Regions from separate parts of the Kitasatospora misakiensis genome, predicted to be linked through region 3. Evidence: predicted binding sites of a transcription regulator. Region 3 holds the regulator's gene; each other region holds the start of a gene.
The links. The regulator HrcA, encoded in region 3, represses chaperone genes, less so after heat shock. The targets are predictions, from matches to a motif close to TTNGCACTCNGNNNNNCNGAGTGCNAA.
Positions count from the first base shown of each region.

Region 1: a site for HrcA is predicted at 4,131-4,157, ahead of ACFP3U_RS27725 (FmdB family zinc ribbon protein). Genes of this name have one in related genera too.
Region 2: a site for HrcA is predicted at 6,553-6,579, ahead of groES (co-chaperone GroES). Genes of this name have one in related genera too.

Region 1 covers NZ_JBHSOF010000044.1:63,365-73,431, reverse strand. Annotated here, with positions in the region: gene ACFP3U_RS27745 (phosphatase PAP2 family protein) at 112-960, opposite strand; gene ACFP3U_RS27740 (sigma-70 family RNA polymerase sigma factor) at 1,357-2,328, shown strand; gene ACFP3U_RS27735 (hypothetical protein) at 2,489-2,728, shown strand; gene mscL (large conductance mechanosensitive channel protein MscL) at 2,784-3,203, opposite strand; gene ACFP3U_RS27725 (FmdB family zinc ribbon protein) at 3,802-4,119, opposite strand; gene ACFP3U_RS27720 (MFS transporter) at 4,278-5,567, opposite strand; gene ACFP3U_RS27715 (potassium/proton antiporter) at 5,976-7,466, opposite strand; gene ACFP3U_RS27710 (penicillin acylase family protein) at 7,754-10,067, shown strand, end outside.
Region 2 covers NZ_JBHSOF010000057.1:35,359-45,425, forward strand. Annotated here, with positions in the region: gene guaB (IMP dehydrogenase) at 1-312, opposite strand, end outside; gene shbA (RNA polymerase sigma factor ShbA) at 595-1,263, opposite strand; gene ACFP3U_RS31315 (response regulator transcription factor) at 1,581-2,192, opposite strand; gene ACFP3U_RS31320 (WhiB family transcriptional regulator) at 2,765-3,091, shown strand; gene ACFP3U_RS31325 (LysR family transcriptional regulator) at 3,202-4,206, opposite strand; gene groL (chaperonin GroEL) at 4,365-5,993, opposite strand; gene groES (co-chaperone GroES) at 6,106-6,411, opposite strand; gene ACFP3U_RS31340 (THUMP-like domain-containing protein) at 6,679-7,887, shown strand; gene ACFP3U_RS31345 (polysaccharide deacetylase family protein) at 7,863-8,777, opposite strand; gene ACFP3U_RS31350 (hypothetical protein) at 8,868-9,131, opposite strand; gene tsaD (tRNA (adenosine(37)-N6)-threonylcarbamoyltransferase complex transferase subunit TsaD) at 9,128-10,067, opposite strand, start outside.
Region 3 covers NZ_JBHSOF010000014.1:29,283-39,349, forward strand. Annotated here, with positions in the region: gene hemW (radical SAM family heme chaperone HemW) at 1-379, shown strand, start outside; gene ACFP3U_RS13500 (Uma2 family endonuclease) at 420-977, shown strand; gene ACFP3U_RS13505 (DUF3097 domain-containing protein) at 968-1,801, opposite strand; gene pspAB (PspA-associated protein PspAB) at 1,883-2,470, opposite strand; gene htpX (zinc metalloprotease HtpX) at 2,517-3,440, opposite strand; gene hrcA (heat-inducible transcriptional repressor HrcA) at 3,715-4,749, shown strand; gene dnaJ (molecular chaperone DnaJ) at 4,824-5,963, shown strand; gene ACFP3U_RS13530 (16S rRNA (uracil(1498)-N(3))-methyltransferase) at 6,053-6,802, shown strand; gene ACFP3U_RS13535 (S41 family peptidase) at 6,862-10,067, shown strand, end outside.

The sequences.
Region 1 (10,067 bases), on a different contig from region 3:
CCCGGGCCGCGGTCGTTTCGCCTCCCGGGTCGCGTGGTTCGGCGTGGCCGGTCCGGGCCCGGCAGGTCAGGCACTCCTCGTACGGCGGCCCCGCCTCGGGGCGGGGGAGCGTCAGCGCAGGAGGCCGTCGGGGCGGTCGGCGATCGGGTCGGTGGCGGGGTCCGCGACGGGGTCGCCGATGGGGTCGGTGGCGGGGTCGGTGGCGCGGGGCGGGCGGCCGGAGGAGACGAGGACGCGCTGGACGCGGGGGCGGGTGCGCCAGTCCACTCGGCGGAAGTCGCGGGCCAGGGCGCCGGGCCGGGCGAGTTCCACGATGACGGTCACCGCGCCGAGGACGATCCCGGCGGCGAGCCAGCCGGCCAGCACGTCGCTGGGCCAGTGGACGCCGAGGAAGACCCGGGAGGAGCCGATCGCGAGGACGGTGAGTCCGGCGATCGAGCAGGCGGTGATCCGGCCGGCGCGGCGGGCCCGGGGCCAGAGCAGGCCGACCAGGACGGCACAGGTGATCGCGGAGGCCATCGCGTGCCCCGAGGGGAGGGCCGGGCCGCCGGCGTGCGAGACCGGGTCGGAGAAGGCCGGGCGCGAGCGGCCGAAGGAGAGCTTCAGCACCCATTGGCCGCCCCAGCCGACCAGGGTCTGGGCCGCCACCCAGCCGGCCAGCGTCCGGGCGCCGATCAGCCAGAGCCAGAGGGCGGTCGCCCCGAGCACGCTGCGCATGGTGATCGTCCCGCCGATGTCGGAGAACATCTGCACCGAGGCGGTCCACACGGTGTGATCGGTCGCGTAGCGGTGCAGGTCGTCGATCAGCTTGTGGTCGAAGCCGGCGAGCAGGCCCCAACCGGTCTGCACCAAGGCCGCGACGACCGCGAACAGCCCGGCGCAACAGACCGCGAGCGCCGCGTGCCGGAGCAGGTGGCGATCACGCGGGGTGATGGTGGGCGAGCTGGTGGTCAGGTGCATGGCTGTCACCTTCCCAGCCGCCTGTGCCGATCGCGCACTGCGGCGATAGCGATTTGGCATCTTTTGTGCGGAGAACCTGCGTGCGCCGGGGTGTGGGCGCGGCCCGCGCGGGAACGCGCGTGGGATCCGCGGGGTTGAGCCGGAGAGGGGCCGCGCGCCGGGGTGCGCCGAAAGGTTCCGAAGGGGGCACTTCGAGTGCCCGACCGGTCACCCTCCGTTCGGAACCGGGGTGAAAATCGGCAGGATACTGCATTGCCGGAGGAATCTGAGCGACTTGGGAATGTTGTCCGGAATCTGTTCGTTGGATCGTTACGTGTGAGCCCCGCAGGGCCCGCACTTCCTTGCCCTCTCGGGGCAGGCAGCCAGACCTCGGCAACACCAGCAAAGGGAGCAAGCATGGCCACCCGTGCCGTCGTTCGCGACAGGGCCGACCGGACTCGCGCGGCCCGCCCGACCAACCTCGAGGCCGACCGCGACCTGGTCGGCATGTACCTCGACGAGATCGCCAGGACACCCCTGCTCGATGCCGCCGAGGAGGTCGAGCTCTCCCTGCGGATCGAGGCCGGTGTGTACGCCCAGCATCTGCTGGAGGAGGGCGCGCTCCCCGAGGGCGCGCGCCGGGAGGAGCTGGAGGCGATAGCCGAGGACGCCGAGCGCGCCAAGGACGTCTTCATCCGGTCGAACCTCCGCCTCGTGGTGGCCGTCGCCCGGCGTTACCCGCGCAGCGGTCTGCCGCTGCTGGACCTCATCCAGGAGGGCAACGCGGGCCTGGTCCGCGCGGTCGAGAAGTTCGACTACGCCAAGGGCTTCAAGTTCTCCACCTACGCGACGTGGTGGATCCGGCAGGCGATCACCCGGTCGATCGCCGACCAGTCGCGCACCATCCGGCTGCCCGTCCACCTGGTCGAGGAGCTCGGCCGGATCCGGCGGGTGCAGCGGGAGAAGTCGAAGGAGCTGGGCCGGGAGCCCGAGCCGGCCGAGATCGCGGCCGAGCTGGACACCACCGAGGCCCGGATCAAGGACGTGCTGGACTGGGCGCGGGACCCGGTCAGCCTGAACATGTCGGTCGACGACGAGGGCGAGACCCAGTTCGGCGACCTGGTGGAGGACACCGGCGCGACCTCCCCGGAGGACGCCGTGATGGTCATGCTCCGCCGTGAGGAGCTGGACGATCTGATCGGGCGGCTGGACGACCGGACGGCGTCGATCATCCGCTCGCGGTACGGCATGGAGGACGGCCGCGAGCGCACCCTCACCGAGGTGGGCAAGCAGCACGGGCTGACCCGTGAGCGGATCCGCCAGATCGAGAAGCACGCGCTGGCCGAGCTGAAGAAGATCGCCGACCACGCGGGCTTCGAGGCCGCGTGACGAGGGTTGAGGGTCGACGCCGGCCGGTGGGCCCGGTGCGGAGCGCTCCGCACCGGGCCCACCGGCGTCCCGGCGCCTTCTAGGCTGGTGGTCAGGGGCGGGGCAGGGACGGATCAGCGGCGGGGCACGGCGGAGGACGGCGAGAGCGGTGGAGGAGAAGATGGCGAAGGACACGACGGGCGGCGAGTCGGCGGCCCGGCCGGAACGGCCGGAGCGGACGAAGCCCGGGGCGGAGTCGGAGTCGGCGGCGAAGGCCCGGCTGATCTTCGGCGACCCGCTGGAGCGGCAGTCCCGTGACGACACCGACGCCGGCTGGGGTGACCGCCCCGGGGCCGGGGAGAGCGGTGGACGAGGGCTGGACTGGTACCTGAGCCAGCGCCCGCCGCACCACGGGGGCTGACCGGAGGGCCGTCAAACCGGCGGCCCTGGGCGCGTCAGGGGAAGGGCGGCGGGGTTCAGCGGGTCGTGGTGACCAGGGCGTCGCGGATCTCGGTGAGCAGCAGGACCTCCTTGGCCTCGGCCTCCACCTGGACCTCGGCCAGGGTCTTGCGCCGGGCGGTGAACCTGGTCATCGGCAGGATGAGGCAGAAGTAGACGACGGCGGCGGTGATCAGGAACTGCAGGGCCGCGCTCAGCACGCCGCCCCAGAGGATGGGGATCCCGGACGTGACCTCACCGGTGGCGCTCACCTCGCAGGGCCCCTTGAGGCAGGAGCTGTAGGACGCGAGGTCCTTGGCTCCGAACGCGCCGACGATCGGATTGATCACGCCTTTGACGAAGGCGTTGACGATGTTGGTGAAGGCCGCACCGATGACCACGGCGACGGCCAGTTCGACGACGTTTCCGCGCAGCAGGAATTCCTTGAAGCCCTTCATGCCGCGTGAACGACGGAGTCGTGCGCCGGTTACGGGTGATTTTCTCCCCCCTCCGCCGGACAACCCGTTCGGCCGAGCGGCGGCGCCGCCCCCGGCGCCGGCGGGTCCGCCCAGGCCGGGCCGAGGGCGAGCGCGGCCGCCATCGCGAGGAGCAGCACGGCCGGCACCCGCGGGCGGGCCCTCAGCACCTGCCGGAGCCGGCCGCGCGGACCGGCCCGGCCCCCGATCGGCGGGAACGGCGGCACCGGCCGCCGGGGCGGAACGCTCGGCGCGGGGAGCGGCGGGATCGGCAGCGGACGGGGGGACAGGGCGGGCGAACCGGTACGCACGGGTACCTCCACGGTCGGGTTCCGGGCTTGCGGTGCCCACTCTGGGCCGCTCGCGGATCCGCCGGAACTCCGTTTCCCGAGCCTGTGGAAAACCCGGGGCTGTGGACGGAAAGGGTCACCCGCACGAGTGGGTCGGCCGGCCCACCGGTGACGTCGGACGGTCCGCAGGCATTCGCGGGCATGCGCGGGCATGCGAAAGGCCCGCCGCACCCGTGCGAAACGGAAACGGCGGGCCGTCCGAAGACCTGGTGCCGGGGTCCGGCCGAAGGTCAGCCGGCCGCCGGAGCGGAGCTCGCGGCGGGGCTCGACGAGCCCGACGAGGACGTGCCCGACGAGGAGGTCGAGGAGGACGACGTCGACGAGGACGACGTGCTCGACGACGAGCCGGAGCCCACCGAGCTGCTGGAGGAGGAGCGGCTGTCGGTCCGGTAGAAACCGGAGCCCTTGAAGACGACACCCACCGCCGAGAAGACCTTGCGGAGCCGTCCCTGGCAGTCGGGGCACGTGGTCAGCGGCTCGTCGGTGAACTTCTGCACCGCCTCCAGGCCGTTGCCGCACTCGGTGCACTGGTACTGGTACGTGGGCACTTGTCTTCCTCCTGGCACTCTCGCCTGATGAGTGCTAACGATGGTCAATGATGCGGCATTCCGATGGATCAGTCCAGCGACTCGAATGTGAGATGAGTCAGCCGCGACCCCGCCGCGACCCCGCCGCGCTCCTGCCGCGCCCCGCCGCGAGCCCCGCGTCAGCCCTTGGCCGCGCCCACCAGCCGGGCCGTCGCACCCCGTTCCACCGAGCCGGCGACCACCGTGCTGCGGCGCGTCCCCGCAGGCACCAGCAGCTCCCGCAGCGTGGTCAGCGCGACCAGGCCGAGCCCGGCGCCGACCACCGGCACCAGGAACCCGACCGACGGCCCGTGCGCGTCGATCAGCCGCCCGGCCGCCATCGCGCCGACCGCCAGGCCCAGGCCGATGGCGCCGGTCAGCCAGGTGAAGGCCTCCGTCTTGGCGCCGTCCTCGACCAGCGTCTCGACCAGGGTGTAGCCGCTGATCAGGGTCGGCGCGATGGCCAGACCGCAGACCAGCCCGGCGACCGAGAGCGCGACCAGGTTCGGCATCGCCCACAGCGTCGAGCAGCCCAGCACCAGCAGGCCGTAGCTCAGGACCATCCGCTGCTGGACCGACCGCCGCCAGGCGATCACGCCGTACAGCACACCGGCCAGCATCGAGCCGCCGGCGAAGATGCCGTACACGGTGCCGGCGGCGCCGTGCTGCCCGACCGAGTCGGCGAAGGCGTTCACCGAGACCTGCATGCCGCCGAAGACGGCGCCCACGCCGAGGAAGGTGCCGGCCAGCAGCCGGACGCCGGGCGAGGCGAGCGCCGAGGCCTGTCGGACGCCGGGCTCGCGCACCACCCGGGCGGGGGCGGTGCGCCGCTGGGCGGCGAAGGCCAGACCGCCGGCCAGGGTCAGCGCGGCCTCGGCGATCAGCCCGGTCGAGGGGTTGATCGAGGTGGCGACGGCGGCGGCCAGGATCGGGCCGATGACGAAGGTGAGCTCGTCCGTCACGGACTCGAAGGCGAAGGCGGTGCCCACCTTGGCGGCGGAGGAGGCGGACGCGCCCTCGGCGGTGAAGGTGGAGATCCAGCGGGCGCGGACCATCGCGCCGATCTGCGGGACGCTCGCACCGGCCGGGGCGGCGGCCAGGAAGAGGCTCCAGGCCGGCGCGTGCCCGAGCGCGAGCGCGATCAGCGTGCCGACCGAGGCCGCGTGCACCAGGACGGTGGGGACGAGCACGGCGGCCTGGCCGTACCGGTCGGCGAGCCGCCCGGTCTGCGGGCCGACCAGCGCCTGGGCGACGGCGGCGACCGCCGCGACGGTGCTGGCGGTGCCGTAGGAGCCGTGGGTGTCCTTGACGAGCAGCAGGACGCCCATGCTGAGCATCGCGTAGGGCAGCCGCGCGACGAACGCGGGGGCCAGGAACGTCCAAGCGCCGGGCGTGCGCAGCAGAGCCCCGTAGCCGACCCGGGCGGGCACGGCGGCGCGCGCGGCGTCGGCGGCGCTTGTGGCGCCCGCGGCGCCCGTAGCGCCCCCGGCGGTGTCAGTGCTGTTGTGGGCGTCCTCGACGCTCTCGACCGTTCGGCGGGCCGTCACGGTCGGTCCTTCCTGCTGCCTGGTAGCGCGGCAGGGCACGCGGTGGCCCCGACGGCGCCGAGAGTCGTCCTCTCGCGCGTCGACCGGGGTAGATACCGGGCCGGTCCGGCGGTGGGCCGGGGTCGGGCCGCGGCCGCCGAACGGTCGCGCCAACTCTGCTTCAGGCAGATGTTGGGTTGTGGTGTATCAGCCATTCTGAAATGTACGCGCGTAGATGTCGCGCTGGACTCGACATTACAGGACGGATCCAAAATTGTCCTGCCAAGTGAAGGTGAACACCGCGCGCGACCTTCAGGTCCCGCGCCCGTGCAGCCAGTCGGCCAGCTTACCGCCCTTGTCCACGGCGCGAAGTCGCCGCTCGGCCGCCTCACCCACCGCGTCCGTGGTGACGACCAGCAGCTCGTCCCCGCCGCGCAGCACGGTCGCCTTGTCGGGCACGAAGCTGCTCCCCTCGCGCACCACCAGGGTCACCGCCGCGCCGGTCGGCAGCCGCAGCTCGCCGATCTCCACGCCGGACATCCGGGAGTCCGGCGCCAGCGCGACGGACAGCAGGTGCCCGTGCAGCTTCTCCAGCGGCGCCGATTCGATGCCGAGGTCCTGGCCCATCGAGCCCTCGCCGATCCGCAGGCCCTTGGCGACCCAGGGCAGGGTCGGCCCCTGGAGCAGGGTGAAGACCACGACCAGGATGAAGACGATGTTGAAGACGTCCTGCGCCAGCGGCGCGCCGGACACCATCGGGATGGTGGCCAGCACGATGGGCACCGCCCCGCGCAGGCCGGCCCAGCTGAGCAGGGCCTGCTCGCGCAGCGGCAGCCGGAACGGGGTGAGCGTCAGCACCACCGACAGCGGCCGGGCGAGGAAGACCAGCACCGTGCCGATCACCAGCGCCGGCACCACGGCCGAGCCCATCGTCCCGGGGGTGCAGAGCAGACCGAGCAGCACGAACATGCCGATCTGCCCGATCCAGGCCAGGCCGTCGGCGAAGCCGCGGACGGCCGGGCCGTGCGGCAGCTTGGAGTTCCCGAGGATCACCGCGCTGACGTAGACGGCGAGGAACCCGGAGCCGTGCAGCAGCGCGCCGCCGGCGTAGGCGAGCACGGTGAGGGCCAGCACGGCGATCGGGTAGAGGCCGGAGGACGGCAGGGCGACGTGCTTGACGCCGTACGAGCCCAGCTTGCCGACCGCGAGGCCGACGGCCAGGCCGATCGCCAGTTCGGCGAGGATCGTGCCGAGCAGGACGTACCACGGCTCCGGCTCGCCGACGGTGGCGAAGGCGACGACCAGGATGACCACCGGCGCGTCGTTGAAGCCGGACTCGGCCTCCAGCAGTCCGGTCAGCCGGCGCGGCAGCGGCACCGTCCGCAGTACGGAGAAGACGGCCGCGGCGTCCGTGGAGGAGACGACCGCGCCGAGCAGCAGCGAGGTCCGCCAGTCCAGGCCGACCAGCCAGTGCGCGCCGGCCGCGGTGACGAAGACGCTGACCCCGACGCCGACGGTGGCCAGCACGGTGGCGGCCGGCATCACGGGTCTGGCCTCGCGCCAGTTGGTCTTGAGGCCGCCCTCGGCCAGGATCACCACCAGGGCCGCGTAGCCGAGCACCTGGGTGAGCTCGGCGTTGTTGAAGGAGATGCCGAGCCCGTTCTGGCCGAGCGCCACCCCGATGCCGAGGTAGATCAGCAGGCTGGGCAGGCCGGATTTCGTGGAGACGCGCACGGCGACCACCGCGACCAGCAGGATCACGGAGAACTCGAGCAGCAGCTGGTTCAGGTGGTCGACATTCACGCAGGCGCACCTCGGACGTGGCGGGGGCGGACGGGGGACCGTCAGGGGCGGCGACCGGGGGCGCCAAGTACTCCCCTTGCGGATCGTTACGCAGTCTAACATTTTACCAGGTCTTTAGATTCACCCGCCTTGCCTTCCGTCGCCGAGCGCTTCTGACCTCCTTCGATCCCACCGTGAGCGTCCCCCGTGCACGGCCGCCAGCGGAGTCGGCCTAATGTGGTGCCCTGTCACGGCCCCGTGCCCTTGACACGTCCGCCCGCCCCCCAGTGAGGACCGCAAGGACCCAGATGCCCCGCTCGAAGAAGTTCCGGCGCGCCCGTCTGATCGTGATCGTGCTGGTCGTACTGCTGGTGGCCGGCGCCGGCTACGGCGGCTACCGGGGGGTGGCCGCGGTCCGCGCGTCCTTCCCGGAGGTCGACGGCAGTGTCAAGGTGGCGGGCCTGAGCGCGCCGGTCGACGTCAAGCGGGACGCCAACGGCATCCCCCAGCTCTACGCCGACACCTCCGAGGACCTCTTCCGGGCCCAGGGGTACGTCCAGGCCCAGGACCGCTTCTGGGAGATGGACGTCCGACGGCACATCACCGCGGGCCGGCTCTCCGAGATGTTCGGCGACAGCCAGGTCGAGACCGACTCCATGATCCGCACCATGGGCTGGCGCCAGGTGGCGCAGAAGGAGTTCGACACCGTCCTGGGCGCCGACACCAAGAAGAACCTCCAAGCCTACGCGGACGGGGTCAACGCCTGGCTGGAGGAGCACCCGGGCGGCGCCTCGGCCTCGGTGGAGTACGGCGTACTCGGCGTCGTCCACGGCGGCTACAAGCCCGAGCAGTGGACCCCGGTCGACTCGGTCTCCTGGCTCAAGGCGATGGCCTGGGACCTCTCCGGGAACCTCCAGGAGGAGATCGACCGCTCGCTGCTCGCCCAGGACTTCAGCCCGGAGAAGATCGCCGAGCTGTACCCGGACTACCCGTACGCCCGCAACGGCACCATCGTGAAGACCGGCACCCTCAACGGCACCGTCTACAAGCCGGCCGACGGCTCCACCCCGGCCGGCGCCGGCACCGCCGCCCCCGGCACCGCGCAGGGCGCCGCCGCCACCAAGGCGCTGCTCAAGGGCGTCACCGACGGGATCGACGCGCTGCCCGCGCTGCTCGGCCGCAACGGCCAGGGCATCGGCTCCAACTCCTGGGTGGTCGCCGGCAGCCACACCACCACCGGCAAGCCGCTGCTGGCCAACGACCCGCACCTCGGCCCCGGCCTGCCCTCGGTCTGGTACCAGATGGGCCTGCACTGCCGGACGGTCTCCGCGACCTGCCAGTACGACGTCTCCGGCTTCACCTTCGCCGGGATGCCCGGCGTGGTCATCGGCCACAACAAGGACATCGCCTGGGGCTTCACCAACCTCGGCGCCGACGTCACCGACCTCTTCCTGGAGAAGGTGACCGGCCCGGACACCTACCTGGTCGACGGCGCGGAGCAGAAGTTCGAGCTCCGCAAGGAGACCATCAAGGTCGCCGGCGGCGAGGACCGCACCATCACCGTCCGCACCACCCGGACCGGCGCCCCGCTGATCTCCGACCCGAGCACCGAGCAGCAGAACGTCGGCAAGTACGCGCCCAACGGCGCCTCCGCCCCGGACCGCGGCACCGGCGGCTACGGCGTCGCCCTGCAGTGGACCGCGCTGATCCCGGGCAGGACCATGGACGCCGTCTTCGCGCTCGACCGCGCGAAGGGCTGGGAGGACTTCCAGAAGGCCGCCGCGGACTTCGCCGTCCCGGCCCAGAACCTCATCTACGCCGACGCCAAGAACATCGGCTACCAGGCCCCCGGGTACATCCCGGTGCGCGGCAAGGGCGACGGCCGCTACCCGGCGCCGGGCTGGGACTCCGCCTACCAGTGGAAGAAGGACCCGGTCCCGTTCAGCGCCCTGCCGTGGAGCCTCAACCCCGCCAGCGGCTACATCGTCACCGCCAACCAGGCCGTGGTCGACCCGACGTACAAGGTCGCGCTGACCACCGACTGGGAGTACGGCACCCGGGCCAAGGAGATCACCGACCAGCTGGAGGCCCGGCTGAAGAACAACGGCAAGATCTCGCCGGACGACATGCAGGACATGCAGCTCGACAACACCAGCATCCTGGCCAAGACCCTGGTCCCGATGCTGCTCAAGGTCGAGGTCGACGACCCCTACGTGCGCGAGGCGCAGGACCTGCTGAAGGACTGGAACTACCACCAGGACGCCGACTCGGCCGCCGCCGCCTACTACAACGGCGTCTGGCGCCAGCTGCTCACCCTGGCCTTCGGCCAGAAGTTCCCGGCCGACCTGCGGGCCGAGCAGAACTGCCTGCTGGTCCGCCAGCAGATCGACCCGACCCGGCCGGACAGCAAGTCGAAGATCGTCACCGAGTGCGGCACCCGCGACCCCGCCCAGGCCCAGCCGGACGGCGGCGACCGCTGGACCGAGGTGGTCCGGCAGCAGCTGGAGAAGCCCGACAGCGGCTGGTGGACGTACATCGACTCCCAGCACAAGGAGCAGAAGGGCCTGGACAACCTGCTGCGCGAGGCGATGACCAACGCCCGCCAGGAGCTCACCTCGCTGC
Region 2 (10,067 bases), on a different contig from region 3:
GTCGCTGACCATGCCGGACTCGGAGCGCTTCACCAGGTCGACCTGGTTGGCCTGGTCCTCGACCGAGAGGTTGCGGTGCAGGACGCCGACGCCGCCCTGACGGGCCATCGCGATCGCCATCCGCGACTCGGTGACCTTGTCCATCGCGGCGGAGAGCAGCGGGATGTTCACCCGCACGTTGCGGGAGACCCGCGAGGAGGTGTCGACCTGGTTCGGCAGCACCTCGGACGCCCCCGGCAGCAGCAGGACGTCGTCGTACGTGAGCCCGAGCATCGCGAACTTCTCGGGTACGCCTGCGGCGTTGTAAGACATTTCGGGGGTACCTTCCGTGGCCGGCCTAATCCGCTCGCGCCCTGAGGATGGGGGCGCTGTCATCAGCTCACTCGCTCGGACCGCCGAAAGCCCGGTGTTCTTTGGAGGATCCTCCAGGGGAACCCCGTACGCACCGTCGAAACTTTGGCAACCCGCCCAGGCGCCGATACCCCATGGTACTGGCACCGCGAATGGGAACCTCGTGCGCCCTTGACAACACCCATCACGCATGAGCCATTCCGCAATTTCGCCCGCTCGGGGGCGGATTAGGGGGCCCCTGGGCTAGGACGACTCCTCGGCGAGGGCCCGCAGTCGGCTCAGGGCGCGGTGCTGGGCGACCCGGACGGCCCCCGGCGACATGCCGAGCACCTCGCCGGTCTCCTCCGCCGAGAGCCCGGCGGCCACCCGCAGCAGCACCAGTTCGCGCTGGCGGGCCGGCAGGTTGGAGAGCAGTTCCTTGGCCCAGGCCGCGTCACTGCTGAGCAGCGCCCGCTCCTCCGGGCCGAGCGCGTCGTCCGGCACCTCCGGCAGGTCGTCCTGCGGGACCACCGTCGAGCCGGGCCCGCGCATCGCGGCCCGCTGCAGATCGGCGATCTTGTGCGCGGCGATCCCGTAGACGAAGGCCTCGAACGGCCGCCCCTGGTCCCGGTAGCGCGGCAGTGCGCAGAGCACCGCGACGCAGACCTCCTGGGCGATGTCGTCGACGTGGTGGCGGGCGCCGCCGGGCAGCCGGACCAGCCGGCCGCGGCAGTAGCGCAGGGCCAGCGGGTGGACGTGGGCGAGCAGCGCGTCGATCGCCGGACCCTCGCCGCGGACGGCGGCGGCGACCAGTTCGGCGAGCGCGCCCGGCCCGTCGGCCGGTTCCGCGTACGCCCGGCCGGGCCCGGGCGTAGGGGGCTCGGCCTCCACCGGGTCCGCCTCACCGGGAGACCCGGTCACGTCGTCACGCATCGGTCCATGGTGCCTGGTCGTGAGGGAAAACGCGGCACCGCGTCCGGAGTTGTGCACCGGAACGTTATGCGGTGCCGCTCCGGTACGCACCACCGGCCCCTCCTGCACCGTCCCGCCTCCCGCCCCGCCGCCGTGGGCGATTCCGTCCGCAGCGCCGTCCGCCGAGTCTCCTGCGGCTGCGTGGTTCGCCGCAGTTCCTGTCCGCTGGTCCCCGAGGTGCTCCACTCCTCCATGGTGCAACCTCGGGACCGTAACGTCACACGCCCCCGCACGGACAATCGCGAGCAGCGTGCCGGAACCGGCGGCGCCGCCGGCGGTCAGCGGACCAGACCCCAGCGGAAGCCCAGGGCCACCGCGTGCGCGCGGTCCGAGGCGCCGAGCTTCTTGAACAGGCGTCGGGCGTGGGTCTTGACGGTGTCCTCGGAGAGGAAGAGCTCGCGGCCGATCTCGGCGTTGCTGCGGCCGTGGCTCATGCCTTCGAGCACCTGGATCTCACGCGCCGTCAGGGTCGGCGCGGCGCCCATGTCGGGGCTGCGCAGCCGGCGGGGCGCGAGCCGCCAGGTCGGGTCGGCGAGGGCCTGGGTCACGGTGGCCCGCAGTTCGGCGCGCGAGGCGTCCTTGTGCAGGTATCCGCGCGCGCCCGCCGCGACGGCGAGGGCGACACCGTCGAGGTCCTCGGCGACGGTGAGCATGATGATCCGGGCGCCCGGGTCGGCGGACAGCAGCCGCCGAACCGTCTCCACCCCGCCGAGGCCGGGCATCCGGACGTCCATCAGGACGAGATCGGAGCGGTCGGCCACCCAGCGGCGGAGGACCTCCTCCCCGTTCGTCGCGGTGGTGACCCGGTCGACACCGGGTACGGTCGCGACCGCGCGGCGAAGCGCCTCGCGGGCGAGCGGGGAATCGTCGCAAACGAGAACGGAAGTCATGACCGTCGTCCTCCGCAGCTGATCCGCGTCACGTTGAGCCTCCTGGCTGGTACGAACCTCTCCGACACGGCCGATCGGCGTTCGGACTTCCGTGCTGATCGCCTGGCATTCCCCGCGATCGTTCCCGACGTCCGACGCCCGCTAACCGCCTCCGCACTTCCAACGACCGTCACTCGAATGAGTTACGGCCTTCAGGGCCATCTCCACCACTGTACGTGGCCGACCCGTTACCGATCAGCCGCATCGCGGTGCACACGCCGCACTTTTGTGCAGCTCGCGCGCGGTGGGCGTACGACCCGCACACCCGCGAGGCACTCCGCGCGCCCGCCGGCCACCCGATTGCCACGCTTGCGCCGGTCTACTGCGAGCCCGACAGTCATGCCCACTTTGCCCGGTTTTAGAGCTTTTGTATGGTCATTGACTGTTGTGCCACTCTGTGGGTGACTTGTCCATGGAGTTGCCGTAAGTCATATTTCCAGGTGTCCACACCGCGCCGGACGCCCCGCCAAGCCGCCTCCAGCGCAACCCGCTGGTGACGGCCCGCGGTCGACGACCTCTGAAGGGAATGAGCCATGGCAGATTTCTCCCGCCTCCCCGGCCCCAATGCGGATCTCTGGGACTGGCAGCTCTCCGCAGCCTGCCGCGGCGTGGACAGCTCGCTCTTCTTCCACCCCGAGGGAGAGCGCGGCGCGGCCCGCAGCTCACGGGAGGCCAGCGCCAAGGAGGTCTGCATGCGCTGCCCGGTCCGTACCGAGTGCGCCGCGCACGCCCTGGCGGTCCGCGAGCCGTACGGCGTCTGGGGAGGCCTCACCGAGGACGAGCGCGAGGAGATGATGGGCCGTTCGCGGCACCGTCTGGTGGAGGTTCCGCTCGTCGCGCCGAGCGTGGTCCAGCAGTAGGCCGAGGGTTTCGCCCCGCCGAGAAGAAACGTTTCTTCTCGGGGGTCTTCCCGGGGCGAGGTCTGCCCGGAGCCCGGCCAACCGGGCCCGGCCCGGCTCCCGGGCGGGCGTCAGCGCCCGGCCGCGGCCCCCGACAGCCGCTCCAGCATCAGCGCCACCGCCGGCACCTCGGCGAGGTCCGGCAGGGTCAGCGCGACCACCTGCCGCACCGCCGGCGCCCCGGAGGCGGTGTGCACCGCCACCGTCGCCACCCCGTCCGGGCGCACCGACTGCAGCGCCAGCCCGGGCAGCACCGCCACCCCGAGCCCGGCGGCCACCAACCCGACCACCGCCGGATAGTCGTCGGTCGCGAAGTCGATCCGCGGCTCGAAGCCGGCGCCCGCGCACAGCTCCACCAGGTGCCCCCGGCACTGCGGGCAGCCGGCGATCCACTGCTCCCCCGCCAGCTCGGCCAGCCGCACCGGCCCGCCGCGCCCGGCCAGCCGGTGCCCGGCGGGCAGCAGGCCGACCAGCGGGTCGTCCAGCAGCGGGGTGGCCACCAGATCGGACCAGTCGGCGCCGGCGCTCAGCTGCTGCGCCTCCAGATTGGCCTCGGCGCGCGCCTCCCGCGGCGTGCCGTGCGCGGGCGCGGGCGCCGGCGTGAGGGTGGAACCGGGGGCCTGCGGATAGCGGAAGGCGAGCGCGACCTCGCACTCACCACCGCGCAGCATCGCCAGCGACTCCGGCGGCTCCGCCTCGACCAGCGACACGCGCACCCCCGGATGGGTGCCCCGCAGCCGGGCGACGGCCGGCGGCACCAGGGTGGAACTCGCGGTCGGGAAGGAGACCAGCCGGACCCGTCCGGCCCGCAGCCCGGCGATCGCGGCGACCTCCTCCTCGGCGGCGGAGAGTCCGGCGAGGATCCCGGTGGCATGCTTGAGCAGCACCTTGCCGGCCTCACTCAGCTGCATCCCGCGGCCCGAGCGGACCACCAGCGGGGTGTCCACGGACTTCTCCAGGGCCTTCATCTGCTGGCTGACGGCGGGCTGGGTGCAGCCCAGCTCGCGGGCGGCGGCGGAGAAGGAGCCGGTGCGGGCGACGGCACGCAGGACGCGCAGGTGGCGGGCCTCGATCATGCCCTCAAGATATAAGACATTCTTTGCCGTATGCAAAATTCAACTGATGGTTGAACGGTGGAGCACCTCCGCGCCAACCCCCGCCCCGACACGGCCGGAGGCCCGGCCCGCCACCCCTCGCGGGGCGCGGACCGGGCCTCCGGTCAGTCGTTCGGGCCTCAGTGCGAGTGGCCGTGACCGCCGTGCGAGTGACCGCTGTCGGCCTCCTCCTCCTTCTTCTCCACCACGAGGGTCTCGGTGGTGAGCAGCAGGGAGGCGATCGAGGCGGCGTTCTCCAGGGCGGAACGGGTGACCTTGACCGGGTCGATGACGCCGGCCTTCACCAGGTCGCCGTACTCGCCGGTGGCGGCGTTGTAGCCCTGGCCCAGCTCCAGCTCGGCGACCTTGGAGGTGATGACGTAGCCCTCCAGGCCGGCGTTCTGGGCGATCCAGCGCAGCGGCTCGTGCAGCGCCTTGCGGACGACCGCGACACCGGTGGCCTCGTCGCCGGACAGGCCCAGGCCGCCGTCCAGCACCTTGGCGGCGTGGACCAGGGAGGCGCCACCACCGGCGACGATGCCCTCCTCGACCGCGGCGCGGGTCGCCGAGATGGCGTCCTCCAGGCGGTGCTTGCGCTCCTTCAGCTCCACCTCGGTGGCGGCACCGACGCGGATGACGCAGACGCCGCCGGCCAGCTTGGCCAGGCGCTCCTGCAGCTTCTCGCGGTCCCAGTCCGAGTCGGTGTTGGCGATCTCGCCCTTGATCTGGGCGACGCGGCCGGCCACGGCCTCGGACTCGCCGGCACCGTCGACGACGATCGTCTCGTCCTTGGTGACGGTCACGCGGCGGGCGGAGCCCAGCACGTCCAGACCGGCCTGGTCGAGCTTGAGGCCGACCTCCTCGGAGATCACGGTGCCGCCGGTCAGGACGGCCAGGTCGCCGAGGATCGCCTTGCGGCGGTCGCCGAAGCCCGGGGCCTTGACGGCCACCGCGTTGAAGGTGCCGCGGATCTTGTTCACCACGAGGGTGGACAGCGCCTCGCCGTCGACGTCCTCGGCGATGATCAGCAGCGGGCGGGAGGTGCCGCCCTGGAGGATCTTCTCCAGCAGCGGCAGCAGCTCCTGGATGGAGGAGATCTTGCCCTGGTTGATCAGGATGTACGGGTCCTCGAGGACCGCCTCCTGCCGCTCCGCGTCGGTGACGAAGTACGGCGACAGGTAGCCCTTGTCGAACTGCATGCCCTCGGTGAAGTCCAGCTCCACGCCGAAGGTGTTCGACTCCTCGACGGTGATGACACCGTCCTTGCCGACCTTGTCGATCGCCTCGGCGATCAGCTCGCCGACCTGCGAGTCCTGGGCGGACAGGGTGGCGACGGCGGCGACGTCGTCCTTGCCCTCGATCTCGCGGGCGACCGACAGCAGGTGCTCGGAGACGGCGGCGACGGCCTTGTCGATGCCCTTCTTCAGGGCGGCTGGGCCGGCGCCGGCGGCGACGTTGCGCAGACCCTCGTTGACCAGGGCCTGGGCCAGCACGGTGGCGGTGGTGGTGCCGTCGCCCGCGACGTCGTTGGTCTTGGTGGCGACCTCCTTGACGAGCTGCGCGCCAAGGTTCTCGTACGGGTCGTCGAGCTCGACCTCACGGGCGATGGTGACACCGTCGTTGGTGATGGTCGGAGCGCCGAACTTCTTGTCGATGACGACGTTGCGGCCCTTGGGGCCGATGGTCACCTTGACGGTGTCGGCCAGCTTGTTGACACCGCGCTCCAGCGAGCGGCGGGCGTCCTCGTCGAACTGCAGGATCTTCGCCATGTTCCCTATTCCCTCGGGGGTGCGGCCGGCACGGCCGCTCGACTACGTGAACCAACAGCCGCGCCCCGGCGCCCTGTCACTGGGACACGGATCCGGGGCGCGGCTGAACGCTTTACTTCTCGATGATGGCGAGAACGTCGCGGGCGGAGAGGACGAGGTACTCCTCGCCCTGGTACTTCACCTCGGTGCCGCCGTACTTCGAGTACAGGACGATGTCACCGACGGCGACGTCGAGCGGCAGACGCTGGCCGTCCTCGAAGCGGCCCGGGCCGACGGCCAGGACGACGCCCTCCTGGGGCTTCTCCTTGGCGGTGTCCGGGATAACCAGGCCGGAGGCCGTGGTGGTCTCGGCGTCGAGCGGCTGGACCACGATGCGGTCCTCGAGCGGCTTGATGGCAACCTTGCTGCTGGTGGTCACGTCCGAGCTCCCCTTCGGAGATTACGGGGTTTTCTAACGGGTAGGGGCGAACTCGCGTGTCTGCCGTCGCGGGGGTCAGACACGCATTCTCGCGTTAGCACTCCCCCGGTGGGGAGTGCTAGTGATGACCATAGGCGGCCGTTAGCACTCAGTCAACCAGAGTGCCAACGCCACGCGGACCGGCTGCCACCGAACACGGCGCCGGGCCACTCCCCCGCCTGCGGGGCCGCCCCGCCGCGCACCGCCCCGACCGGCGAGAATGGGCGGGTGGAGAACGACGACCTGCGGCCCCTGCTGACCGACCGGGGCCAGGCCCTGCTCGCCGAACTGCGCGAGTTCGCGCCCGAGGAGGAGCTGGCGCTGGCCACCAGGCTGCGCAAGGAGCACCCCGCCGAGCTGGTGTCGGCCGCCTTCGGACAGGCCCGGCTGCGACAGCGGGCCCGGGCCAAGTTCGGCGCCGACGCCGATCTCATGTACTTCACGCCCAACGGCGTCGAGCAGTCCACCCGGCGCGAGGTCGCCGAGTGGCGGGCCCGCCGGTTCGCCGACCTCGGGGTGAAGCGGCTGGCCGACCTCTGCTGCGGCGTCGGCGGCGACGTACTGGCGCTGGCCCGGGCCGGCATCGAGGTGCTCGCCGTCGACCGGGACCCGGCGGCCTGCGCCGCCGTCGCCGCCAACGCCGCCGCCCTGGGCCTCGCCGACCTGGTCGAGGTGCGCTGCGCGGACGTCACCGAGGTCGACGTCACCGGCTACGACGCGGTCTTCACCGACCCGGCCCGGCGCACCTCGCGCGGCCGGGTCTTCGACCCCGAGGCCTACGCCCCGCCGCTGTCCTGGGCGATCGGGGCCGGCCGACGGACCCCGGTCGGCGCGCTCAAGGTGGCGCCCGGCATCCCGCACGAGGCGGTGCCGGCCGACGCCGAGGCCGAGTGGGTCTCCGACCACGGCGACGTCAAGGAGGCGGTGCTCTGGTTCGGCACCCGGGCCGGGCACCGCCACCGCGCCACCCTGCTGCCGGAGCGGGCCACCCTCACCGGCGGCGAGCTGCCCGACCCCCCGGCCGGCCCGGTCGGCCGCTACCTCTACGAGCCGGACGGCGCGGTGATCCGCGCCCACCTGGTCGCCGAGGTGGCCGAGCGGGTGAACGGCCGGCTGATCGACCCGAAGATCGCCTACCTCACCTCGGACGAGCTGGTCGACACCCCGTACGCGCACGCCTTCGAGCTGACCGACGTGCTGCCGTTCCACATCAAGAAGCTCAAGGCGCTGCTGCGCGAGCGGGGCGTCGGCACGGTGGTGATCAAGAAGCGCGGGATGGCGATCACCCCGGAGGAGCTGCGCCGCCAGCTGAAGCCCGCCGGCCCGAACGCCGTCACGGTCATCCTCAGCCGTACCGACCACGGCCCGCTGATGATGCTCGGCCGGCCGGTCACCGGCCCGGCCGCTGCGGTTCAGGCGGCCGGCGCCTCGATGTAGTCCTCCAGCCGGGCCACCGCGAAGCCCTGCTCCTGGATCCGGGCCAGCAGCTCCCCGAACATCTCCGTCATCGTCTCGCCCTTGAGGTCCTTCGGGCCCCTGAAGTGGGCGAGCACGATGTCGCCGGGCCGCAGCTTCTTGTCCGTCGCCTGGTACTGCATGTCGTGGATCTGCATCGACTCGCGCCAGAGCACGACCGCCCGCGGCCCGCACTGCTGCACCGCGGTGTTGAGCGCCGGCGTGTGGGCGCCGTCCCCGTACGGCGGGCGGAACAACAGCGGCGGGGTGCCGTACTGCTGGGTGAGCGCGGCCTGGTCGTCGCAGATCTCGGACTTCTGCTTCTCCGGCGTCTGCCTGCTCATCTGCGGGTGGTCCACGGTGTGGTTGTGGATGCGGTTGCCGAGCGCCTGGAGCCGCTTGAAGTAGCCGTAGTCGTCCTTGACGATGTCGCGGGTCAGGAACATCGAGACCGGCACCTTGAGGTCGGTCAGCATCTCGACGAACCTCGGGTCCTTCTCGGCGCCGTCGTCGATGGTGACGAAGACGACCTTGTCGTTCGTCGGCACCTCGCTGAACACCGGGACGGGCCCGGTCCGCGGGAGCTTCACCGGCTTGTCGGCGGGCGCCGGCGGCGCCGGCGGCAGCGGGGTGAGGTGCCACTTCGCCCACGCGGCGGCGTCCCCGGCGGCGGCGGTGGGGGACGCGCCCGGCGGTGTGCCGGCAGGCTGCGCCGGCGGTGCGGCGGTCGGCGCGGTGGACCGCGCGGCGGTGCTCGGGACCAGGGCGGCCGAGGCCGCACCGCCGCCGCTCCCGCATCCGGTGGCGGCGGCCAGCAGGGCCAGCGCCCCCGCCGCGTACACCGTCGTCCTGCCCCGCCCGTGCCTGTTCACCGCGCCGTACTCCCCGCTCCCGTTCAGCGACCTCGATCACTAAGCACGGTAACGGTCGGGCGTTCGGTTCCCGTTCAGGAGTACGAGCGGCTACTCCACATGCTCGCTGGTGAAGGACCAGCGGTGCACCGGACGGCCCAGCAGGGCGGCGGGCGGGTCGGCCACCGGGACGGGTTCGCCGGACCACCAGGTGATCAGCAGCACCCGGTCGCCGGAGGCCGCGAGCAGCTCGGTGCGGACCAGGCCCGCGGAGCCGCGCAGCGCGGGCAGCGCCGTCCCCCGGACCCAGGCGGAGAGCTCGGCGCCCCGGCCGTCGGCGGCCCGGGCCTCCCACATCGCGGCGGTGGTGGTCACTGCTGCCCGGTCAGCGCCCGGTAGGCCTGCCCGTGGAAGTCGGTGTGCGGCACGTGGACCTCGGTGACCGGCAGCGAGGAGTCCGCCGACAGGTCGAGCGAGGACGGCGCGCGGTCCCGCCAGACCATCTCGGAGCCGAGCGCGGCGACCATCGCGCCGTTGTCGGTGCACAGGCCCGGACGCGGCACCCGCAGCCGGATGCCGGCCTTGTCGCAGCGCTGCCGGGCCATCTCGCGCAGCCGGGAGTTGGCCGCGACGCCGCCGCCGATCATCAGGTGGTCGACGCCGTTGTCCTTGCAGGCCTTGACGGCCTTGCGGGTCAGCACGTCGGTGACCGCCTCCTGGAAGGACGCCGCGACGTCGGCGATCGGCACCTCCTCGCCGGCCCGGCGCCTGGCCTCCACCCAGCGGGCGACGGCGGTCTTCAGGCCGGAGAAGGAGAAGTCGTACTCCGGGTCCTTGGGGCCGGTCAGGCCGCGCGGGAAGGCGATCGCCTTCCGGTCGCCCTCGCGGGCGGTGCGGTCCACCACCGGGCCGCCGGGGAAGCCCAGCCCGAGCACCCGGGCCACCTTGTCGAAGGCCTCGCCGGCCGCGTCGTCGATGGTCGCGCCGAGCGGGCGGACGTCGCTGGTGATGTCCTCGCTGAGCAGCAGCGAGGAGTGCCCGCCGGAGACCAGCAGCGCCATCGTCGGCGAGGGCAGGCGGCCGTGCTCCAGCTGGTCCACGCAGATGTGCGAGGCGAGGTGGTTGACCCCGTACAGCGGCTTCTCCAGGGCCCACGCGTAGGCCTTGGCGGCGCTCACGCCGACCAGCAGCGCGCCGGCCAGGCCCGGACCGGCGGTGACGGCGATGCCGTCCAGGTCGCTCGCCTTGACGCCCGCGGTGTCCAGGGCGCGCTGGATGGTCGGGACCATCGCCTCCAGGTGGGCGCGGCTG
Region 3 (10,067 bases):
CCGCCACAACGAGCTGTACTGGACCGGCGGCGACTGGTGGGGCGCCGGCCCCGGCGCGCACAGCCACGTCGGCGGCGTCCGCTGGTGGAACGCCAAGCACCCCGCCGAGTACGCCCGGGCGCTCGCCGAGAGCCGCACCCCCGCCCAGGGCCACGAGCGCCTCACCGCCGAGGACCGCCGGGTCGAGCGGATCCTCCTGGAACTGCGCCTCGCCGAGGGCATCCCCCTGGACCTCCTGACGGAGACCGGCCTGAAGGCCGCGCGGCAGCACCTGGCCGACGGCCTCCTCGCCCCCACCCCCTACACCGAGGGCCGCGCCGCCCTCACCCTCCAGGGCCGCCTTCTGGCCGACGCTGTGGTACGTGACCTGGTGGACTGAGACTCGTTAACGTGGTGTCAGCCGTCGGAGGGAGCGCGCAATGACCGCCATCGATGACCGGATGACGGGGATCTTCGAGAATCTGGAGGTCCCGGAAGGCTTCAAGGCCGAGCTCATCAGGGGGGAAATCGTGATGATGGCGGGGCCCGACCTGGCCCACAACCTCATCGTCGAGTCGATCGTCGACCAGATCCCGCGCACGCGCTGGCACCGGCTCCAGACGCAGGACGTGGCCTTTCCCGCCGATGCCAGCGAGCCCCAGCCGGATCTGGTGGTGATCGAGCGGGGGGCTTCGGAGGGGCTCGGTCGTCTGGTTCCCGCGCCGGCGGTCACCCTGGTCGTCGAGGTGGTGTCGAAGACCAGCGTGTTGCGCGACTACCGGACCAAGCGGGAGCTCTACGCCGAGGGTGCCGTGCCCGTTTACCTGATCGTCGATCCGATCAAGGGTGTCTGCGTGCTGCTGACCGAGCCGAGTCGGTCGACCGCCTCGGGGCTTCCGGACTACGTGTCCGAGCGGACCACCAAGTTCGGTGAGCCGGTGCCGCTGGACCGGGTGGGCATCGTCCTCGACACCGCGGAGTTCCGGGTCTACTCCTGATCCGGCTGGGTCACGAAGTCGATCAGTTCCTCGACGCGGCCCAGCAGCTCCGGCTCCAGGTCCTTGTAGGAGTCGACCGAGGCGAGGATCCGCTTCCAGGCGGCGGGGGTGTCCTCGGGCCAGGCCAGGCGGCGGCAGGTGCCGAGTTTGAAGTCCTCGCCGCAGGGGACGGCGGGCCAGGCGGGGATGCCGACGGAGGCGGGCTTCACGGCCTGCCAGACGTCGATGTAGGGGTGGCCGACGACCAGGACGTGGGGGCCGGTGACCCGGGCGGCGATGCGGTGCTCCTTGGTGCCCGGGAGCAGGTGGTCGACCAGGACGCCGAGGCGGCGGTCCGGGCCGGGGGCGAAGTCGGCGACGATGGCGGGCAGGTCGTCGACGCCCTCCAGGTACTCGACGACCACGCCCTCGATCCGCAGGTCGTCGCCCCAGACCCGCTCCACCAGCTCGGCGTCGTGCCGGCCCTCGACGTAGATCCGCGACTCGCGGGCCACCCGGGCGCGGGCGCCGGGGACGGCGACCGAGCCGGAGGCGGTGCGGCCGGGGCCGCCGGCCGGGGCGGGGCCGGAGGGGCGGACCAGGGTGACGACCCGGCCCTCCAGCAGGAAGCCGCGCGGGACCATCGGGAAGACCCGGTGCTTGCCGAACCGGTCCTCCAGGGTGACGGTGAGGCCCTCGGCGGTCTTCTCGCAGCGCACCACCGCCCCGCAGAAGCCGGTCGCGGCCTCCTCGACCACCAGGTCCCGCTCGGCGGGCACGTCCGGGGCCGGGGCCTGGTTCTTCCACGGCGGGGTCAGGTCGGGTCCGTACTGGCGGCTGCGCATTCCCCGGAGTCTATTTCCCCGGAGCATATTTCCCCGGAGCCCACGGGTCGTCAGCCCGTGAACGGCGAGTTCGGCCCGGGCTCACAGCCCCGGCGCGCCCCAGACCGGGAACCAGCGGGTGAGGTCCTTCTCCAGCCGCAGGTCGTTGCCGAGCATCGCGTTGACCTCCAGCTCCAGCGGGCTGTCACGCTTCTCCCCGCCGCCGGGCATCGGCGCGAAGGGGTAGAAGGTGCCGCGCTTGTACAGGTAGACCAGGGCCAGCGGGCGGCGTCCGGCGGCGTCGCGGAAGCCGACCAGCGAGCAGAGCAGCTGCGGGCCGAAGCCGTGCGCCTCCAGTTCGCTGTTGACCGCGTGCAGGTCGTTGACCAGCTCCGGGAGTTCGCCGGGCGCGTGCCGGGCGAGCAGCCAGGAGTAGCCGTACCCGTCCTTGGACGCCTCGACGGGGACGCCGCCGCGCTCGGTGTCGGCGTCGAGCAGGGCCCGGACCTGCCGTTCGACCTCGTCGAAGGCGCCGCCCTCGACCGAGGCGAAGCAGACCGAGCCGAGCCCGGTGGGCCGGAAGCCGGCCCCGGCCTCCAGGGTCAGCGCGGCGGACGGCACGCCGAACAGCTGGTCGAGGTCGGGTCTCACGGGATTGGTGCGGCCGAACAGCGCGTCCAGGATGCCCACGGCGGTCCTTCCGGTCAGAGGAGAACGGGTCGGGCGAGAAAACCGGTCAGCGGCCGAGCTCCGAGGAGATCCTCGCCAGCTGGGCCAGCCGCTGCTCCAGCGACGGGTGGGTGGAGAACAGCTGGGTGGCGGCCTCCCGGGCGCTCAGCGCGGGAGCGAAGTAGAAGGCGTTGTAGGCCTGCGCCTGCCGCAGGTCCCGGGTCGGGATGGCGGCGATCTGCCCGGTCACCTTGGTGAGCGCCGAGGCCAGCGCGCTGGGCCGCCCGGTGAGCTGGGCGGCGGCCCGGTCGGCGGCCAGCTCCCGGTAGCGGGAGAGCAGCCGGGTCAGCAGGAAGCTGATCGCGTACACGGCGACCGAGACCAGCGGGATCACCAGGGCGGCGATCGCGGCGTTGGAGTCGTTGCTGCTGCTGCGCCCGCCGCCCAGGAAGCCGCCGTACATGGCGATCCGGGTCATCACGCCGGCCAGCACGCCGAGGAAGCCGGCCACCGTCATCACGGCGACGTCCCGGTGGGCGACGTGCGACAGCTCGTGGGCGAGCACGCCCTCCAGCTCCTCGGGTTCCAGCCGGCGCAGCAGGCCGGTGGTGACGCAGACCACGGCGTTCTGCGGGTTGCGGCCGGTGGCGAAGGCGTTCGGCATGTCGTTGTCGGCGACCGCCACCCGGGGTTTGGGCATGTCGGCGAGCGCGCACAGCCGGTCCACGGCGCCGTGCAGCTGCGGGTACTGCTCCGGGGTGACCCGGTGGGCGCCCATCGCCCGTTCGGTGATCCGGTCGCTGAACCAGAACTGGGCGACGAACAGGCCGCCCGAGATCAGCACGATGATCGGCCAGGCGCCGCGCAGCAGCACGATCAGCAGACCGGTGAATCCGACGTACAGCAGCCCGATCAGGAACATCGTCCCCACCATCCGGCCGGTCAGGCCGCGGTCGGGGGCGAAGCGGGTGTGCTGGCCCGAGCTCGACATCGCTGCTCCTTCGTTCGCCGTCCGCTTCCGATGCTGCCACCGGGCCGGGCCCGCGGCATCACCCGCGCGCCGCGAACTGCGGGCAGGATCACCCCGGCCGGGCCGTTCCTGCCGTCGGACCCGGGCCTTACACTGGCAGGTACGGTTTTGGCACTCGCGTGTTCAGAGTGCCAGGGCCGGGTCCTGCGGGGCCGGACCGGACAGCTCGAATGCGGACACATGCCACAACGGCGTGTCACAACGGACAACGCGTGAAGACGGAGGTGCGTGCCCCATGGCCGGTGAGGTCCGCCAGCTCGACGACCGCAAACTCGCGGTGCTTCGCGCGATCGTCCAGGACTACGTGGGGACAGAGGAGCCGGTCGGCTCCAAGGCCCTGGTCGAGCGGCACAACCTCGGAGTCTCCCCGGCCACCGTCCGCAACGACATGGCGGCGCTGGAGGAGGAGGGGTACATCCACCAGCCGCACACCAGCGCCGGGCGGATCCCCACCGACAAGGGCTACCGGCTGTTCGTCGACAAGCTGGCCGAGGTCAAGCCGATGAGCGCGCCCGAGCGGCGGGCGATCCGGCACTTCCTGGACGGCGCGGTCGACCTCGACGACGTGGTCGCCCGCACGGTGCGGCTGCTCGCCCAGCTGACCCGCCAGGTCGCGGTGGTGCAGTACCCCTCGCTGAGCCGCTCCACGGTGCGGCACATCGAGCTGGTCGCGCTGGCCCCGGCCAAGGTGATGCTGGTCCTGATCATGAACACCGGGCGGGTCGAGCAGCGGCTGGTGGACTGCCCGGGTACGGTCGGCGAGACCGTCCTCGCGGACCTGCGGGGCCGGATCAACGCACGGGCCGCCGGCCAGCGGCTCCCGGACGTCCCGGGGCTGCTGGAGGAGCTGCCCGCCCTGTTCGAGGCGGCCGACCGGCCGACCGTGTCCACGGTGCTGGCGACGCTCTTCGAGACGCTCGCCGAGCAGCGGGAGGAGCGGATCATGCTGGCCGGTACGGCCAACCTGACCCGCTTCGGCCACGACTTCCCGCTGACCATCCAGCCGGTGCTGGAGGCGCTGGAGGAGCAGGTCGTCCTGCTCCGCCTCCTGGGTGAGACCGCGGACGCGGGGATGACGGTCCGGATCGGCAGGGAGAATGCCTACGAGGGGCTGAATTCCACCTCGGTCGTCTCGGTCGGTTACGGTTCGGGCGACGAGAGCGTGGCCAAACTGGGTGTGATCGGTCCGACCCGGATGGACTACCCGGGCACAATGGGGGCGGTGCGAGCGGTGGCACGGTACGTGGGCCAGATCCTGGCCGAGTCGTAGGAACGGGGTCGTCGGACAGCCGACGGCGCCCGAAGTCGCAAGCACTCTTACAGGCGGAACAAGCGGAGCATTTGGTGGCCACGGACTACTACGCGGTACTCGGCGTCCGACGGGATGCGGGGCAGGACGAGATCAAGAAGGCGTTCCGGCGCCTGGCACGCGAACTGCACCCGGACGTCAACCCGGACCCGAAGACGCAGGAGCGGTTCAAGGAGATCAACGCCGCCTACGAGGTGCTCTCCGACCCGCAGAAGCGTCAGGTCTACGACCTCGGCGGCGACCCGCTCTCGCCGAACGGCGGGGCCGGCGCGGGCTTCGGCGCGGGCGCGGCGGGCTTCGGCTTCTCCGACATCATGGACGCCTTCTTCGGCGCCGCCTCCGGGCAGCGCGGTCCGCGCTCGCGGACCCGGCGCGGCCAGGACGCCATGATCCGGCTGGAGATCACCCTGGAGGAGGCCGCGTTCGGCACCACCAAGGAGCTCCAGGTCGACACGGCCGTCACCTGCACCACCTGCAGCGGGGAGGGCGCCGCGCCCGGCACCTCCGCGCAGACCTGTGACATGTGTCGCGGCAAGGGCGAGGTCTCCCAGGTCACCCGGTCCTTCCTGGGCCAGGTCATGACCTCGCGCCCCTGCCCGCAGTGCCAGGGCTTCGGCACCGTCGTGCCGACCCCGTGCCCGGAGTGCGCCGGCGACGGCCGGGTCCGCGCCCGCCGCACCCTGACCGTCAAGATCCCCGCCGGTGTCGACAACGGCACCCGGATCCAGCTGGCCGGCGAGGGCGAGGTCGGCCCCGGCGGCGGCCCGGCCGGCGACCTGTACGTCGAGATCGCCGAGACCGCCCACACGGTCTTCCAGCGGCGCGGCGACGACCTGCACTGCACCGTCACCATCCCGATGACGGCGGCCTCGCTCGGCACCCAGGTGCCGCTGCAGACCCTGGACGGGGTCGAGGAGGTCGACATCCGGCCCGGGACCCAGTCCGGCCAGTCGATCCCGCTGCACGGCCGGGGCATCACCCACCTGCGCGGCGGCGGGCGCGGTGACCTGATAGTGCACGTCGAGGTGCAGACGCCGACCAAGCTCGACGCCGAGCAGGAGGAGCTGCTGCGCCGCCTGGCGGTGCTGCGCGGCGAGGAGCGGCCGTCCGGCCAGTTCGCGCCCGGGCAGCAGGGGCTGTTCTCCCGGCTGAAGGACGCCTTCAACGGCCGGTAGGCCGGTAGCCGTCCCGCGCGGGGGTGCCGAGGCTTCCTCGGCACCCCTTTCGCGTCCCCGTTCCCGTTCCCACCCCGGAGGTTCCCCGCATGACCGCGCCCGTGTTCGTCGTCGAGACCGAGCGGATCGCCGCCGCCGCGCCCGGCGCGCTGGTCCGGCTGGACGGGCCGGAGGGCCGGCACGCGGCCGCCGTGAAGCGGCTGGAGCCGGGCGAGGCGGTCACCCTGACGGACGGGCTCGGCCTCGGCGTGGACGGCACCGTCGCGGCGGTGCACGGCAAGGACGAGATCGACGTGACGGTGGCGGCCGTGCGCCGCGAGCCGGAGCCGGCGCCGCGGATCGTCGTCGTCCAGGCGCTGCCCAAGGGCGACCGGGGCGAGCTGGCCGTGGAGACCATGACCGAGGTCGGCGTGGACGTGGTGATCCCCTGGGCGGCCTCGCGCTGCATCACCCAGTGGAAGGGCGAGCGCGGCGGCAAGGCGCTCGCCAAGTGGCGGGCCACCGCGCGGGAGGCCGGCAAGCAGTCCCGCCGGCTGCGCTTCCCCGTGGTCCGCGACGTGATGACCACCCGGCAGCTGGCCCCGGTGCTGATCGGCGCCTCCTTCGCGGCCGTGCTGCACGAGGACGGCGCCGAGCCGCTGGCCGGGGCCGTGCTGCCGGCCACCGGGGACCTGGTGCTGGTGGTCGGCCCGGAGGGCGGTGTCTCCCCGGAGGAGCTGGCCGCCTTCGCCGAGGGCGGCGCGAAGCCGTACCGGCTCGGCCCGTCGGTGCTGCGCACCTCCACCGCCGGCGTGGCGGCCGGCGCGCTGCTGCTGGGCCGGACCGGCCGCTGGGCCTGACGGCCCAGTCCCCCGTAGGGGTTCGCGGTCCGCGAAGTGCGGGCGCACAGCCGGCCCGGATGCCTAGGGTGGGCGGTGTGAGCGAATCCAGGAGCACTCCCCAGGGCGCCTACCTGCGCCACCCGCACCTGCACGGTGACCTGATCACCTTCGTGGCCGAGAACGACGTGTGGCTCGCCCCGCTGGACGGCGGCCGGGCCTGGCGGCTGACCGCTGATCACCGTCCGGTCCGCAGACCGATGTTCTCCCCGGACGGCCGGCACGTGGCGTTCACCTCCACCCGGGACGGCGCCCCGGAGGTGCACGTGGCCCCGGTGGACGGCGGGCCGTCCCGGCGGCTGACCCACTGGGGCGACGCGCAGACCCAGCTGCGGGGCTGGACTGCGGACGGCCGGCCGATCGCCACCACCGCCGCCGGGCAGGCCTCGCTGCGCCGCACCTGGGCGCACGCGGTGCCGCTGGACGGCGGCGAGGCCGCGCGGCTGCCGTACGGCCCGGTGGGCGGGCTGGCCTTCGAACCGGACGGCGACCGGGTGCTGCTGGTCTCGGCGTTCGGCACCGAGCCGGCCTGGTGGAAGCGCTACCGGGGCGGGCGGACCGGCCGGCTGTGGATCGGCGCCGAGCGGTTCGCGCGGGTCCACGAGGAGCTGGCCGGCAACATCGAGTCGCCGCTCTGGGTCGGCGGGCGGATCGCGTTCCTCTCCGACCACGAGGGCGTCGGCGCGCTGTACTCCAGCCTTCCGGACGGCTCCGACCTGCGGCGGCACAGCACCTCCCCGGAGGGCTTCTACGCCCGCAACGCCACCACCGACGGCACCCGGGTGGTCTGGCACAGCGCCGGCGACCTGTGGCTGCTGGACGACCTGGACGGCGCCGAGCCGCACCGCCCGGACGTCCGGCTGGCCGGCCCGCGCACCGGCCGCCGCCCGCGTCCGGTGTCCGCCGCGTACTGGCTGGAGGGTGCCGCCCCGGACCGCACCGGGCGGGCCGGGGCCGTGGTGGTGCGCGGCACCGTGCACTGGCTGACCCACCGGGAGGGCCCGGCCCGCGTGCTGGACGAGACGCCCGGCGTGCGCGGCCGGCTCGCCCGGGTGGTGCCGGGTACGGCGGGCGAGGACACCACGCAGGGCGTGGTCTGGGTGACCGACGCCGAGGGCGAGGACGCGATCGAGTACGCGCCCGCCGTGCTCGGCGCCGAGCGCCGCCGGCTGGCCGGCGGGCGGCTGGGCCGGGTCCGTTCGCTGCTGGTCTCGCCGGACGGCAAGCAGCTGGCGGTCGGCTCGCACGACGGCCGGGTGCTGCTGGTGACGCTGGCCGACGGCGTCGTGCACGAGCTGGCGCACAGCACCGACGGCGAGGTCAGCGGGCTGGCGTTCAGCCCGGACTCGGCCTGGCTGGCCTGGTCGCAGCCGGCCCTCGGGCCGTGGTCGCTGCGCCAGATCGTGCTGGCCAACCTGGCGACCCGGACGGTCTCCGAGGCGACCCCGCAGCGGTTCGTCGACACCTCCCCGGCGTTCACCGCGGACGGCCGGCACCTGGCGTTCCTCTCGGTGCGCAGCTTCGACCCGGTGTACGACTCGCACGTCTTCGACCTGTCGTTCCCCAACGGCTGCCGCCCGTACCTGATCACGCTGGCCGCCGACACGCCGTCGCCGTTCGGGCCGCGCCGGGCCGGCCGGCCGGTCGGCGGGGAGGACGACGAGCCGAAGACCCGCCGGGCGGACGGCGAGGAGGGGGCGGCCGACGCGCCGCCGGCGACCCGGGTCGACCTGGACGGCATCGCCGACCGGATCGTGCCCTTCCCGGTGGAGGGCGGCCGGTTCGGCAGCCTGCGGGCCGCCAAGGACGGCGTGCTGTGGACCAGGCTGCCGCTGGTCGGCGAGCTGGGGGACGAGGCGGCCTCGCTGGAGGACGAGCGCCCGCGGCCCACCCTGGAGCGCTTCGACTTCCGCAAGCGCCGGGCGGAGCAGCTGGTGGACGGCCTGGACGGCTTCGCGGTGAGCGGGGACGGCGCCCGGCTGGCCGTGCTGGACGAGGGCGAGCTGCGGATCGTGCCCGCCGACCACAAGGCGTCCGGCGAGGACGACGAGATCGACGTCGACCTGGACCGGCTGCGGGTGACGGTCGACCCGGCGGCCGAGTGGCGGCAGATGTTCGACGAGAACGGCCGGCTGATGCGGGACAACTTCTGGCGTCCCGACCTCGACGGGGTGGACTGGGCCGGCGTGCTGGCCCGCTACCGGCCACTGGTGGAGCGGCTCGGCTCCCACGACGACCTGGTGGACCTGCTCTGGGAGGTGCACGGCGAGCTGGGCACCTCGCACGCGTACGTGGTGCCGCACGGCGCGCACACCGAGCCGGCCCGCCGGCAGGGCCTGCTGGGCGCCGACCTGGTCAGGGACGGCGAGGTGTGGCGGATCGCGCGGATCCTGCCCGGCGAGTCCTCGGACCCGCGGGCGCACTCGCCGCTGGCCGCGCCGGGCGCGGCCGTCCGCCCCGGGGACGCGGTGCTGGCGGTCAACGGCCGCCCGGTGGACCGGGTGACCGGCCCGGCGCCGCTGCTGGCGGGCACCGCCGGGCAGCCGGTCGAGCTGACCGTGGCCGGCAAGGACGGCACCGACCAGCGCCACCCGGTGGTCGTCCCGCTCGCCGACGACGAGGCGCTGCGCTACCACGACTGGGTGGCGGGGCGGCGGGCCGCCGTCCGCGAGCTGTCCGACGGCCGGCTCGGCTATCTGCACATCCCCGACATGCAGACCACCGGCTGGGCGCAGATCCACCGCGACCTGCGCTCGGAGATGGCCCGGGAGGGCGTGATCGTCGACATCCGGGGCAACCGGGGCGGGCACACCTCGCAGCTGGTGGTCGAGAAGCTGGCCCGGCGGATCGTCGGCTGGGGCGTCGCCCGGGACGTCGCCAACCCCGCGCCGTACCCGGAGGACGCGCCGCGTGGGCCGGTCGTCGCCCTGGCCGACGAGTACTCGGGCTCGGACGGCGACATCGTCAACGCGGCGATCCAGGCGCTCGGCATCGGGCCGGTGGTCGGCACCCGCACCTGGGGCGGGGTGATCGGCATCGACAGCCGGTACTCGCTGGTGGACGGGACGCTGGTGACCCAGCCGAAGTACGCGTTCTGGTCGGAGCAGCGCGGCTGGGGCCTGGAGAACCACGGGGTGGACCCGGACGTGGAGGTGCCGTTCCCGCCGCACGCCTGGGCGGCGGGGGAGGACCCGCAGCTCGCGGAGGGGGTCCGGATCGCCCTGGC